DNA from 3 places in the Streptomyces sp. NBC_00996 genome. Region 3 is predicted to be linked to each of the others. Evidence: riboswitches for the same ligand, from Rfam matches in the RefSeq annotation. Region 3 holds a riboswitch; each other region holds the start of a gene.
The links. Region 3 has a riboswitch for ZMP and ZTP ahead of OG390_RS47280 (bifunctional 5,10-methylenetetrahydrofolate dehydrogenase/5,10-methenyltetrahydrofolate cyclohydrolase). Riboswitches for the same ligand answer to the same signal wherever they lie in the genome.
Positions count from the first base shown of each region.

Region 1: another riboswitch for ZMP and ZTP. It lies ahead of OG390_RS32050 (glycine hydroxymethyltransferase); the one in region 3 lies ahead of OG390_RS47280 (bifunctional 5,10-methylenetetrahydrofolate dehydrogenase/5,10-methenyltetrahydrofolate cyclohydrolase).
Region 2: another riboswitch for ZMP and ZTP. It lies ahead of OG390_RS40920 (hypothetical protein); the one in region 3 lies ahead of OG390_RS47280 (bifunctional 5,10-methylenetetrahydrofolate dehydrogenase/5,10-methenyltetrahydrofolate cyclohydrolase).

Region 1 covers NZ_CP108723.1:6,819,070-6,822,334, reverse strand. The annotation lists gene OG390_RS32055 (hypothetical protein) at 1-413, shown strand, start outside; gene OG390_RS32050 (glycine hydroxymethyltransferase) at 436-1,881, opposite strand; ZMP/ZTP riboswitch at 1,913-2,000, opposite strand; gene rocD (ornithine--oxo-acid transaminase) at 2,158-3,265, shown strand, end outside.
Region 2 covers NZ_CP108723.1:8,800,109-8,803,373, forward strand. The annotation lists gene OG390_RS40915 (SpoIIE family protein phosphatase) at 1-825, opposite strand, end outside; gene OG390_RS40920 (hypothetical protein) at 1,572-1,781, opposite strand; ZMP/ZTP riboswitch at 1,914-1,998, opposite strand; gene OG390_RS40925 (thioesterase II family protein) at 2,019-2,786, opposite strand; gene OG390_RS40930 (type I polyketide synthase) at 2,783-3,265, opposite strand, start outside.
Region 3 covers NZ_CP108723.1:10,210,736-10,214,000, reverse strand. The annotation lists gene OG390_RS47285 (xanthine dehydrogenase family protein molybdopterin-binding subunit) at 1-1,476, shown strand, start outside; ZMP/ZTP riboswitch at 1,715-1,801, shown strand; gene OG390_RS47280 (bifunctional 5,10-methylenetetrahydrofolate dehydrogenase/5,10-methenyltetrahydrofolate cyclohydrolase) at 1,825-2,673, shown strand; gene OG390_RS47275 (CU044_5270 family protein) at 2,720-3,265, opposite strand, start outside.

The DNA.
Region 1 (3,265 bases), 3.4 Mb from region 3:
CCACGGTGATCTGGGGGCTGACCGGGGTCGGGGGCTGGCCCCGGACCCAGAGGGCGCCCGGCGGCGATGTCGCCATCGAGCGCCAGGACCAGGTGTTCGTCGCCGCGGACGGGACGCCGTGGGTGCGCTCGGATCCTTCACCCGACGTGGAGGACGACGACATCCGCTGGCATCGGGCACCGCGCTCGGTATTCGAGCAGTTGGCGGAACAGGGGAGGCTGTTCGGCTCCGGAAGCACATCGATGGCCGACACGGACCCGCATGCGGTGGAGCGTGCGAGGTGGGCGATACCCGGGCTGGCGGCCGGCCTGGTGATCGGAGTCGGCGGCACCCTTGTGATACGCGGCGCGGCGGCCCGGCAGAAAGCTGCCGGACCGCCGCGGGAACCACGACAGGAGCTGATCGACTTGTAGCCCCGGTGAGGTACCGGGTGCGTCAGCCGAGGTCGATCTCCGGGTAGAGCGGGAAGCCGGCGAGCAGGTCGGTGGCGCGGTGGGCGATCTCGTCGGAGATCTTCGGGTCCAGGACGTGCTGGGCCTTGGACGGGCTGCCCTTGGCCGTCGTGCCGGGCTCGGCGGCGGTGAGGACGCGGTCGATCAGACCGGCGATCTCGTCCATCTCGGCCGTGCCCAGACCACGGGTGGTCAGCGCGGGCGTGCCGATACGGATGCCGGAGGTGTACCAGGCGCCGTTCGGGTCGGCGGGGATGGAGTTGCGGTTGGTGACGATGCCCGAGTCGAGCAGTGCGGACTCGGCCTGGCGGCCGGTGAGGCCGTAGGAGGAGGCGACGTCGATCAGGTTGAGGTGGTTGTCGGTGCCGCCGGTGACCAGAGTGGCGCCGCGGCGCATCAGGCCCTCGGCGAGGGCGCGGGAGTTGTCGACGACGGCCTGGGCGTAGTCGCGGAACTCGGGGCGACGCGCCTCGGCGAGTGCGACGGCCTTGGCGGCCATGACATGGGGAAGGGGGCCACCGAGGACCATCGGGCAGCCGCGGTCGACCTGCTCGGCGAGGGTCTCGTCGCACAGCACCATGCCGCCGCGCGGGCCGCGCAGTGACTTGTGCGTGGTGGTGGTGACGATCTGGGCGTGCGGGATCGGGTCGAAGTCGCCGGTGAGGACCTTGCCCGCGACCAGACCGGCGAAGTGCGCCATGTCGACCATCAGGGTCGCGCCGACCTCGTCGGCGATCTCCCGCATAATGCGGAAGTTCACCAGGCGGGGGTAGGCGGAGTAGCCGGCGACGATGATCAGCGGCTTGAAGTCACGGGCGGAGGTGCGCAGGGCCTCGTAGTCGATGAGGCCGGTGGCGGGGTCGGTGCCGTAGGAGCGCTGGTCGAACATCTTGCCGGAGATGTTCGGGCGGAAGCCGTGGGTGAGGTGGCCTCCGGCGTCCAGGGACATGCCGAGCATGCGCTGGTTGCCGAAGGCATGGCGCAGCTCGGCCCAGTCGGCCTCGGAGAGGTCGTTGACGTTGCGGACACCGGCCCGCTCCAGGGCGGGGGCCTCGACGCGGGCGGCGAGGACGGCCCAGAAGGCGACGAGGTTGGCGTCGATGCCGGAGTGCGGCTGGGCGTAGGCGTGCTCGGCGCCGAAGAGTTCGCGGGCGTGCTCGGCCGCGAGGGCCTCGACGGTGTCGACGTTGCGACAGCCGGCGTAGAAGCGGCGGCCGATGGTGCCCTCGGCGTACTTGTCGCTGAACCAGTTGCCCATGGCCAGGAGGGTGGCCGGGGAGGCGTAGTTCTCGGACGCGATCAGCTTGAGCATGTCGCGCTGGTCGGCGACTTCCTGGCCGATGGCGTCGGCGACGCGGGGCTCCACGGCCCGGATCACGTCGAGAGCGCTGCGGAAGGCGGTGGATTCGGTGGAAAGGGGCTCTGGCATGACGGCCTCCGGACGTGGCGTTCAGCGTTCACGGGTCGGCCCAGGCGCACGGCACACAGTTGCTGGAGCCGCTCCCCGATGGTCGGTCCCATCCCAGCGCGCCAGTCACGGCCCCGTCGATCAGCCTACCGGGCGCGCCGGACGGCCGGGTTCCCGAGTCCACCATGCGAGCGACGATAGGAAATAGGCCACAAGCCACCCGCCGCTCGCGGGCATCACTCCCCCGTGCTCGGGAACGCGCGCCCCTCGTGCCGCACGTCAAGAAACGGAGACCCCGTGACCGCTACGGAGACGACGAAGGCGTTCATCGCCTCGGCCGACGCGCACAGCGCGCACAACTACCACCCGCTGCCGGTCGTCGTGGCGACGGCGGACGGGGCCTGGATGACGGATGTCGAGGGGCGCCGCTTCCTCGATCTGCTGGCCGGATACTCGGCGCTGAATTTCGGACATGGCAACCGGCGGCTGCTCGACGCGGCGAAGGCGCAGCTGGAGCGGGTGACGCTGACGTCGCGGGCGTTCCATCACGACCGGTTCGCTGACTTCTGCCGGGAACTGGCGGCACTGTGCGGCATGGAGATGGTGCTGCCGATGAACACGGGCGCGGAGGCGGTGGAGACCGCGGTGAAGACGGCCCGGAAGTGGGGGTACCGGGTCAAGGGCGTCCCGGACGGCAGGGCGAGGGTCGTCGTGGCCGGCGACAACTTCCACGGCCGTACGACGACGATCATCAGCTTCTCCACGGACCCGGAGGCGCGGGCGGACTTCGGCCCGTTCACGCCGGGCTTCGACATCGTGCCGTACGGGGATCTGGCGGCGCTGCGCGAGGCGGTCACCGAGGAGACGGTCGCCGTGCTGTTGGAGCCGATTCAGGGCGAAGCGGGGGTTCTGGTGCCGCCGCCCGGCTATCTCCAGGGGGTGCGGGAGGTGACGCGGGAGCGGAATGTCCTGTTCATCGCGGACGAGATCCAGTCGGGCCTGGGCAGGACCGGGCGTACGTTCGCCTGTGAGCACGAGGGTGTGGTGCCCGACATGTATGTGCTCGGCAAGGCGCTCGGTGGTGGGGTCGTCCCCGTCTCGGCCGTGGTGTCGTCCAGCGAGGTGCTCGGGGTGTTCCGGCCCGGGGAGCACGGGTCGACGTTCGGGGGGAATCCGCTGGCCTGTGCGGTGGCGCTGGAGGTGATCGCGATGCTGCGGTCGGGCGAGTTCCAGCGGCGGGCCGCCGAGCTCGGCGAGCATCTGCACCGCGCGCTGGCCCTGCTGACGGGCACCGGCCATGTCACACAGGTGCGCGGGCGCGGTCTGTGGGCGGGGATCGACATCGCCCCGGCCTACGGCACCGGGCGGGAGATCTCCGAGAAGCTGATGGACCGGGGCGTTCTCG
Region 2 (3,265 bases), 1.4 Mb from region 3:
CGCGGGGACCACTCGAAGGCGGAACCACCGCTGGTCGGCAGGCCATCGCGCCTCGAAGTCGACTGGTTGACCGCTGGTGCCGGCTCGACGGCAGGGGCCCTCCAGACCGAGCTTTGGGACGGCAGGAGCCGCCTCCCACAGCACGTGGCCCACGAGCCGGTCCGCGGAACCGAGGAGGCACTCTCCCTCGCTGTTGATGGAAGTGATTCGCCCCTGGCCGTCGATGTCCAGAACCGCGTCACTCACCTGAGTCAGGCCCTGGCCGACAGGGGCTGGTCCGCTACGGACATCGCTGATGACCTGCAAGGTGCCGGTCAGCCTGCACTTGTTCCGGTGTTGGTCGACGACTACTCGGCCACGGGCCTGCACCCATCGGACGGCCCGGTCGGGTCGGTGTATGCGGTACTGGACGCCGTATGCCTGGTCGGCGGCGCGGATCGCGTCCTCGGTGTACGCCAAGACCTGCGGCAGGTCGTCCGGGTCGACCAGACTCACCCAGGTGTCGATCCGCCCGTCGAAGATCTCCGGGGCGATACCGAGGATGCGCGCGGACCGTTCGTCCCAGACCACCGCCCCCGTGCGCAGGTCCCACTCCCATGTACCGATTCCGGCTTCATCGAGAGCCTCCTGCAGTTGGGTGCCGGACTGCCACTGCGGCCCAGGGGCTGAGAGCCGCCGGGGGTCGCGGAACCGCAGTCGTTCCGCGGTCCACCGGGCCACGGCATCGAGCAGCTGCTGAACCTCCGCCTGAAGGTCGCCCGCTGTGGTCGTCAGGACGGTGAGGGCGCCCAGGGGCCCATTGGGGCCGGGCAGCGGGACCGACACCAGTCCGATCCCGGTAGGAAGGTGCCGGAACCCGGGGGCAAACGGGCCGGTCCACACTACGGTGTCCTCACATACGGCACGGGCGGGTGACACGGCAGCCTCCAGTGCGACCTCCTGCCATGCCTCGAGCAGCGCAGCGCGCAGGCCAGTGTGCGCCGTCAGGTGCAGCACAGGGCTCCCCGGGACGCCCTGATGCACCAGCCCCCCCAGCCCATGGAGAGCGACCACAGCCTGGTCGAGGCCGAGCCGCAGGGATTCCGGGGCACTGAGGCCTTCGCCGACGGCTGCGAGGGTGCGAAGACGTTCCGTGACCGACGATGGCGTCTCCGAGACCCCGCCTGGTGCGGCGGCCGGTCGAGAATCTTCCCGGCGCGGGCCCATACCCTCACCTACCTCCGCCACGGACGGAATAGAACCAACATACAGGCTGAAAACGGGAGAGAATAAGCCGATTACGGACATGACGGTCGCGGTCGGTTTCCATCTTGCTGCTCTGAGTCACCTGCGGAGGCAGGTTGATCGCATACTAAGAATGCTCCGGGTCTGTCCTGCCATCGGGTGCGTTTCCGTGGAGGTGGTCACCGGCAGCGACGCGGTGGTGCGCCCTCGGGCCGTACGGAGCCACCGCCGGCTGCTGGCCACCACGCTGGGCCGGGTCGAGGCGACCCGGATCGCCTACCGCGCCCTGGTGCGGCCAACCTGCACCACGGCGCCGCCGCCCTGGCCCTGCCGCGGCAGTTCTACTCCTACCCGCTCCAGCGCGCGTCACCTTCGGGGGCGCCGAGACACTCCTGCGCCTGGCGGCTCGGCACCGGCAGTTGATGGAGATCGCGTGTCGGGTCGCCGCCCACATCCCCGCCTTCTACCAGCAGGACGCGCCAGCCCCCGCCCCGGCCGTCGGCAGCGAGGGGGGACCGGCTGCTGGTGCTCAGCTGTGCCGCGACCGGCGTGAACATGATCCCGTCCGATCCGCGTGAGCCGCTCCGCGCCGCACGGGCAGCTGACGACCCGCAGCCGCCCTCGGCTCAGCTGTCCAGTCGCGAGCGGCCCGCCCGAGTCGCGGACATCGTTGCCCCCAGGCGTTGCTGACCACTCGTCCAGGCGCACGGCAACGACGTCTCGTCGGACCGCTCCCCGGTGGTGCTCCACTCAGCGCCAGTCACGGCCCACAGCCTCGCCACGGTCGGGCGGTGTCAGGTGCGCCGCGCCAATACGTTCAGAAGCGGCGTCGGTTCCTCGCGGAAGTAGAAATGACCGCCTTCGAACCGGTGCACCCGCACGGTCCCGGTGCTGTGTTGCTCCCACTGCCCGAGCTGGTCGGCGGTGACGACGTCGGTGCCCCCGCCCACCACCTCCAGGGGCACCGGAAGCGGTTCGCCCGGCTGGTGCGAATAGCCGTCCAGCAAGGTGAAGTCGGTGCGGAACACGGGGAGCAGCACTGCCATCAGTTCGGTGTCCGCAGCCAGTTGTGGCGGAATGCCGCCGTAGCGCTCATGCAGGGCCGCGACCAGCTCCTCGTCAGGCCTGTCGGCCAGTCCCGTGACGGGGCGCGGTAGATGCGGCGCGGGAAACGCCGACACGATGAGACGCTCGGGCAACGGGCGGCCTCGGGCGGCGAGTTCTCGCGTGACCTCGTAGACGACCAGCGCGCCGAGGCTGTGCCCGAAGAGATCGTACGGCGGGACGAACTCCGTCTCTGCCAGCAACTCCCGTACCAGCGTGCCGAGGTCGGTCACCGGGCGCTCATGGGTCCGGCCGCCGCGTCCCGGCGGGCAGATCCCGTAGACCTGGGTGCCCGGCAGCTGCAGCCCCCAGCGCACGTATTCACCGGGAAGCCCACCCGAGTGGGGGAAGCAGTACAGGTGGCGTCGCGGAGGCTGGGCAGGTGGGCGGCCGGTCAGCCAGGGGCTGCGCCGAGCGGCGGCGCCGGGTGGTGGGGCGGAGGACAGGGGAGTGGTCACGGAGTGGGAACCTCCTCGGCGGAATCGGCCCTCGCCCCACGCTCGTCGAGCAGCGCGGCGAGGGCCGCCGGGGTCTGGGAGCGCAGGACGTCGGCGGCGTTGACGGTGACGTGGAACGAGGCGGCGGCCCAGGCCGCGAGCTTCGTGGCGGTCAGCGAGTCCCCGCCGAGGTCGAAGAGACCGTCGTGCGGGTCGATGTCGGGGTAGCCGAGGGCCTGGGTGAACGCGCCGAGCAGGGCGGACAGCACGGGCGGGCGGTCCGCTGCCGGCGCGCCCGGTGCCCCCGCGCCGGTGACCGCTCGCGGCACTGGTGCGGCGGGGGCGGGGAAGGGCATGCCCGAGGCCCGCGGTGTCGGTGCCGCGGCGGTGCCGGCCTCGGGCGGTGCCGGCACCAGGTGGTCGCGGCGCTCGAACGGATAGGTGGGCAGCGCCACCCGGCGCCGGGGCCGACGGCCCTGAAGCGCGGCGAAGTCCACTCG
Region 3 (3,265 bases):
GCCGCCCGCGAGTTGAGCCAACCGGTCAAGGTGGCGCTGACCCGGCAGCAGATCTTCCAGCTCGTCGGTATGCGCCCCATATCCAGCCAGCGCGTTCGGCTGGGCGCGGGGCGCGATGGACGGCTGGCTGCACTCGCCCACGAGGTCACCATGCACACCAACCCCGACATCGAGTACGCCGAGCAGACCGCCGCCACGACCCGCAGCCTCTACGCCGCGCCCCACCGGTTGACGAGCCACCGGCTGAAGCCCCTGGATCTGCCGCGCGGGACAGACGTCCGCGCGCCGGGCGAAGCGCCGGGCATGCTGGCGGTGGAGTCGGCGATGGACGAGTTGGCGCACGCGCTCGGAATGGACCCGGTCGAGCTGCGGATCCGCAACGAGCCCACCGTCGATCCCGAGCGAGACGTGCCGTACAGCGACCGGCACCTGGTCGACTGCCTGCGCGAAGGCGCGCGCCGGTTCGGCTGGGAGCACCGCCCCGCCACCCCGGCGAGTATGCGTGAGGGACAGTGGTTGATCGGCTACGGCATGGCTGCCGCCATCCGCGGGCATTTCCAAGGGCCGACAACGGTGCGGATGCGGTTCGAGGCGGACGGCACCGCCGTCGTCCAGACGGACATGACCGACATCGGCACGGGCACCTACACCATCCTGACGCAGGTTGCGGCCGACGGGCTTGGACTGCCGCCCGATCGGGTGCGCATTGAGCTCGGGCGATCCGAGTTTCCCACCAGCTGGGGGTCCGGTGGCTCGTGGGGCGCCGCCAACTCGTGCACCGCGGTGGATCAGGCCTGCACGGCCCTGCGCGAGCAGTTGCTGTCCGCTGCGCGCGGCGACGCACGCTCCCCGCTGCACGGCCGGGACACGGCAGACGCCGTGTTCGCCGATGGCAACGTGCGCATCGGTGACGCGTCCGAGGCGCTGAGCGAGATCGTCCGACGCAACCACCCCGAAGGCGTGCAGGCGGTGGGCGAGACCCGCTTCATGGGCGATGATCCGAACTACACGGCCTACTCGATCCACTGCTACGGGGCCCATTTCGCTGAAGTGGGGGTCGACGCGGACACCGCCGAGATCCGTCTGCGGCGGATGCTTGGCGTGTTCTCGGTGGGCCGCGTGCTCAACGCGAAGACGGCCCGCTCACAGCTGATCGGCGGCATGATCTGGGGCGCCGGCGCGGCCCTCGAGGAAGAGGCCGTCATCGACCCGCGATCCGGCGCCTTCGTCAACCGGGATCTCGCCCAATACCTGGTGCCGGTTCACGCCGACGTCCCCGACGTCGACGCCGTCGTCCTCGACGGGTACGACGACAAGGCCAACGTCCTGGGCGCGAAGGGCGTCGGTGAGCTGGGCATCTGCGGGGCCGGTGCGGCGGTCGCGAACGCGGTGTTCAACGCCACCGGCGTGCGCGTGCGCGACTTCCCCATCACCCTGGAGAAGCTGTTGCCCGGTCTACCACCGATGGACACCTGAGTCTGTGACGACGGTGCCATTTACCGGCCCGTACGCGTGAGCCGACGGTGTCCGGACACCCATCGCCGTCGGGGCGAGCGACGAAGGCCCGGTCATGGAACCGCGGGCCCTTCGCCCGGCCCGCTGACCGAGTACCGCTGCCGGCCGGCCCAGGGAGAGCACCAGACCCGGGCCGGCCAGGCCACGGTGCGTCCGCTGGTCCAGCGGCACCGACCGGTGATCGCACAAGCTACGCTGGTCGGCGGGCCGTGACTGGCGCTGAGGTGGAGTACCACCGGGGAGCGGTCTGACGAACGGGTCTTTGCCGCGCGCCTGGGCGATTGTGTCAACAACGCTCAGGAGGAGCACATGTCCCAGGCCCAGCTCATGGACGGCGCCGGTCTCGCGCGGCGCATCGTCGAGGAGACCGCCAAGCGTGCGGCCGTCCTCAAGGACCGTACGGGCGCGGCTCCGTGTCTGGCGACGGTGCTGGTCGGCGAGGATCCCGCCTCGGCCACCTATGTGCGGATGAAGCAGAACCGCAGCCGCAAGGCGGGTATCGAGTCGAGGCACGTCGCCCTGCCCGCCCACACCACGACGGCCGAACTGATCGCCACGCTCGATGCGCTGTCCGGCGACCCGACCGTGCACGGCATCCTGCTCCAGCACCCGGTCGGACCGCACATCGACGAGCGCGCGGCGTTCGAGGCCATCACGCCGGAGAAGGACGTCGACGGTGTGACGCTGAGTTCCTATGCGGCGATGAGCTTCGGCCTGCCGGGCTTCGTGTCCTGCACGCCCGGCGGCATCATGCGGCTCCTCGACGAATACGACGTGGACCCGGCCGGCAAGCGGGCCGTCGTCGTGGGCCGCAGCGCGATCCTCGGCAAACCGGTCGGCATGCTGCTGCTCGGGCGCGACGCGACGGTGACGTACTGCCATTCGCGTACGGAGGATCTGTCCGCTGTGGTGCGCGAGGCGGACATCGTGGTAGCCGCCGTGGGGCGCGCCCGGCTGATCCGCGGTGAGGACATCAAGCCGGGAGCCGTCGTGATCGACGCGGGCTACAACTCCGGGAACGTCGGCGACGTCGACGTCGACACCGCCGTCACCCGGGCCGGTCTGATCACCCCCGTGCCGGGTGGCGTCGGCCCGATGACGATCGCGGTCCTGCTGGAGCAGACGGTGACCGGGGCCGAGCGCCAACTCGGCATCTGAGCACACACTTCGGGGACTTCGGGGACTTCGGGGACTTCGGGGTCGATCAGCGCATCCACGCGCGGTACGACATCACGTCGCCGGCCTTGACGCCGTACTCGGGATCGGCCTTGGTGACCGTGTCCTCAAGGCCGAGAACAGCGCCGGTCGCCGGGTCCAGGATCAGCATCCGGCGGCCGGAGTGGGCCTTGTCGTCGTACATGTACGCCTGTCCCGTGCGGCCCAGCCGGTCGGTGACCGCTCCGGCCGGGCGCAGTCCCCTCGCGTCGGCGAGGACACGGGCCAGCGCGGCGCTCTCGCGGGCACCGAGCGTCCAGTTGTCCAGCAATTCGGCGACGGCGTCGAGGAGTTGCGTCGTGTCCCTCGCCTCGATCGGGTCGATCTCCTCGAGGTAGGCGCGCAGCCGCGCGGCGTCGTGCGGCGGTCGCGCCCGGGGCGGCGCGTCGCTCCAGCTCGGCGGGTAAGCCTGCCTGCTCAGCACATGGCCGTCCTCGACCGTGCGCGGGACGGAGTCGGCGTCGGTGATGACCGGCTTGCCGGGATGGCGCGGGTCGGTCGCCACGACGAGTTCGGTGTGACTGCCGTCGGCCTT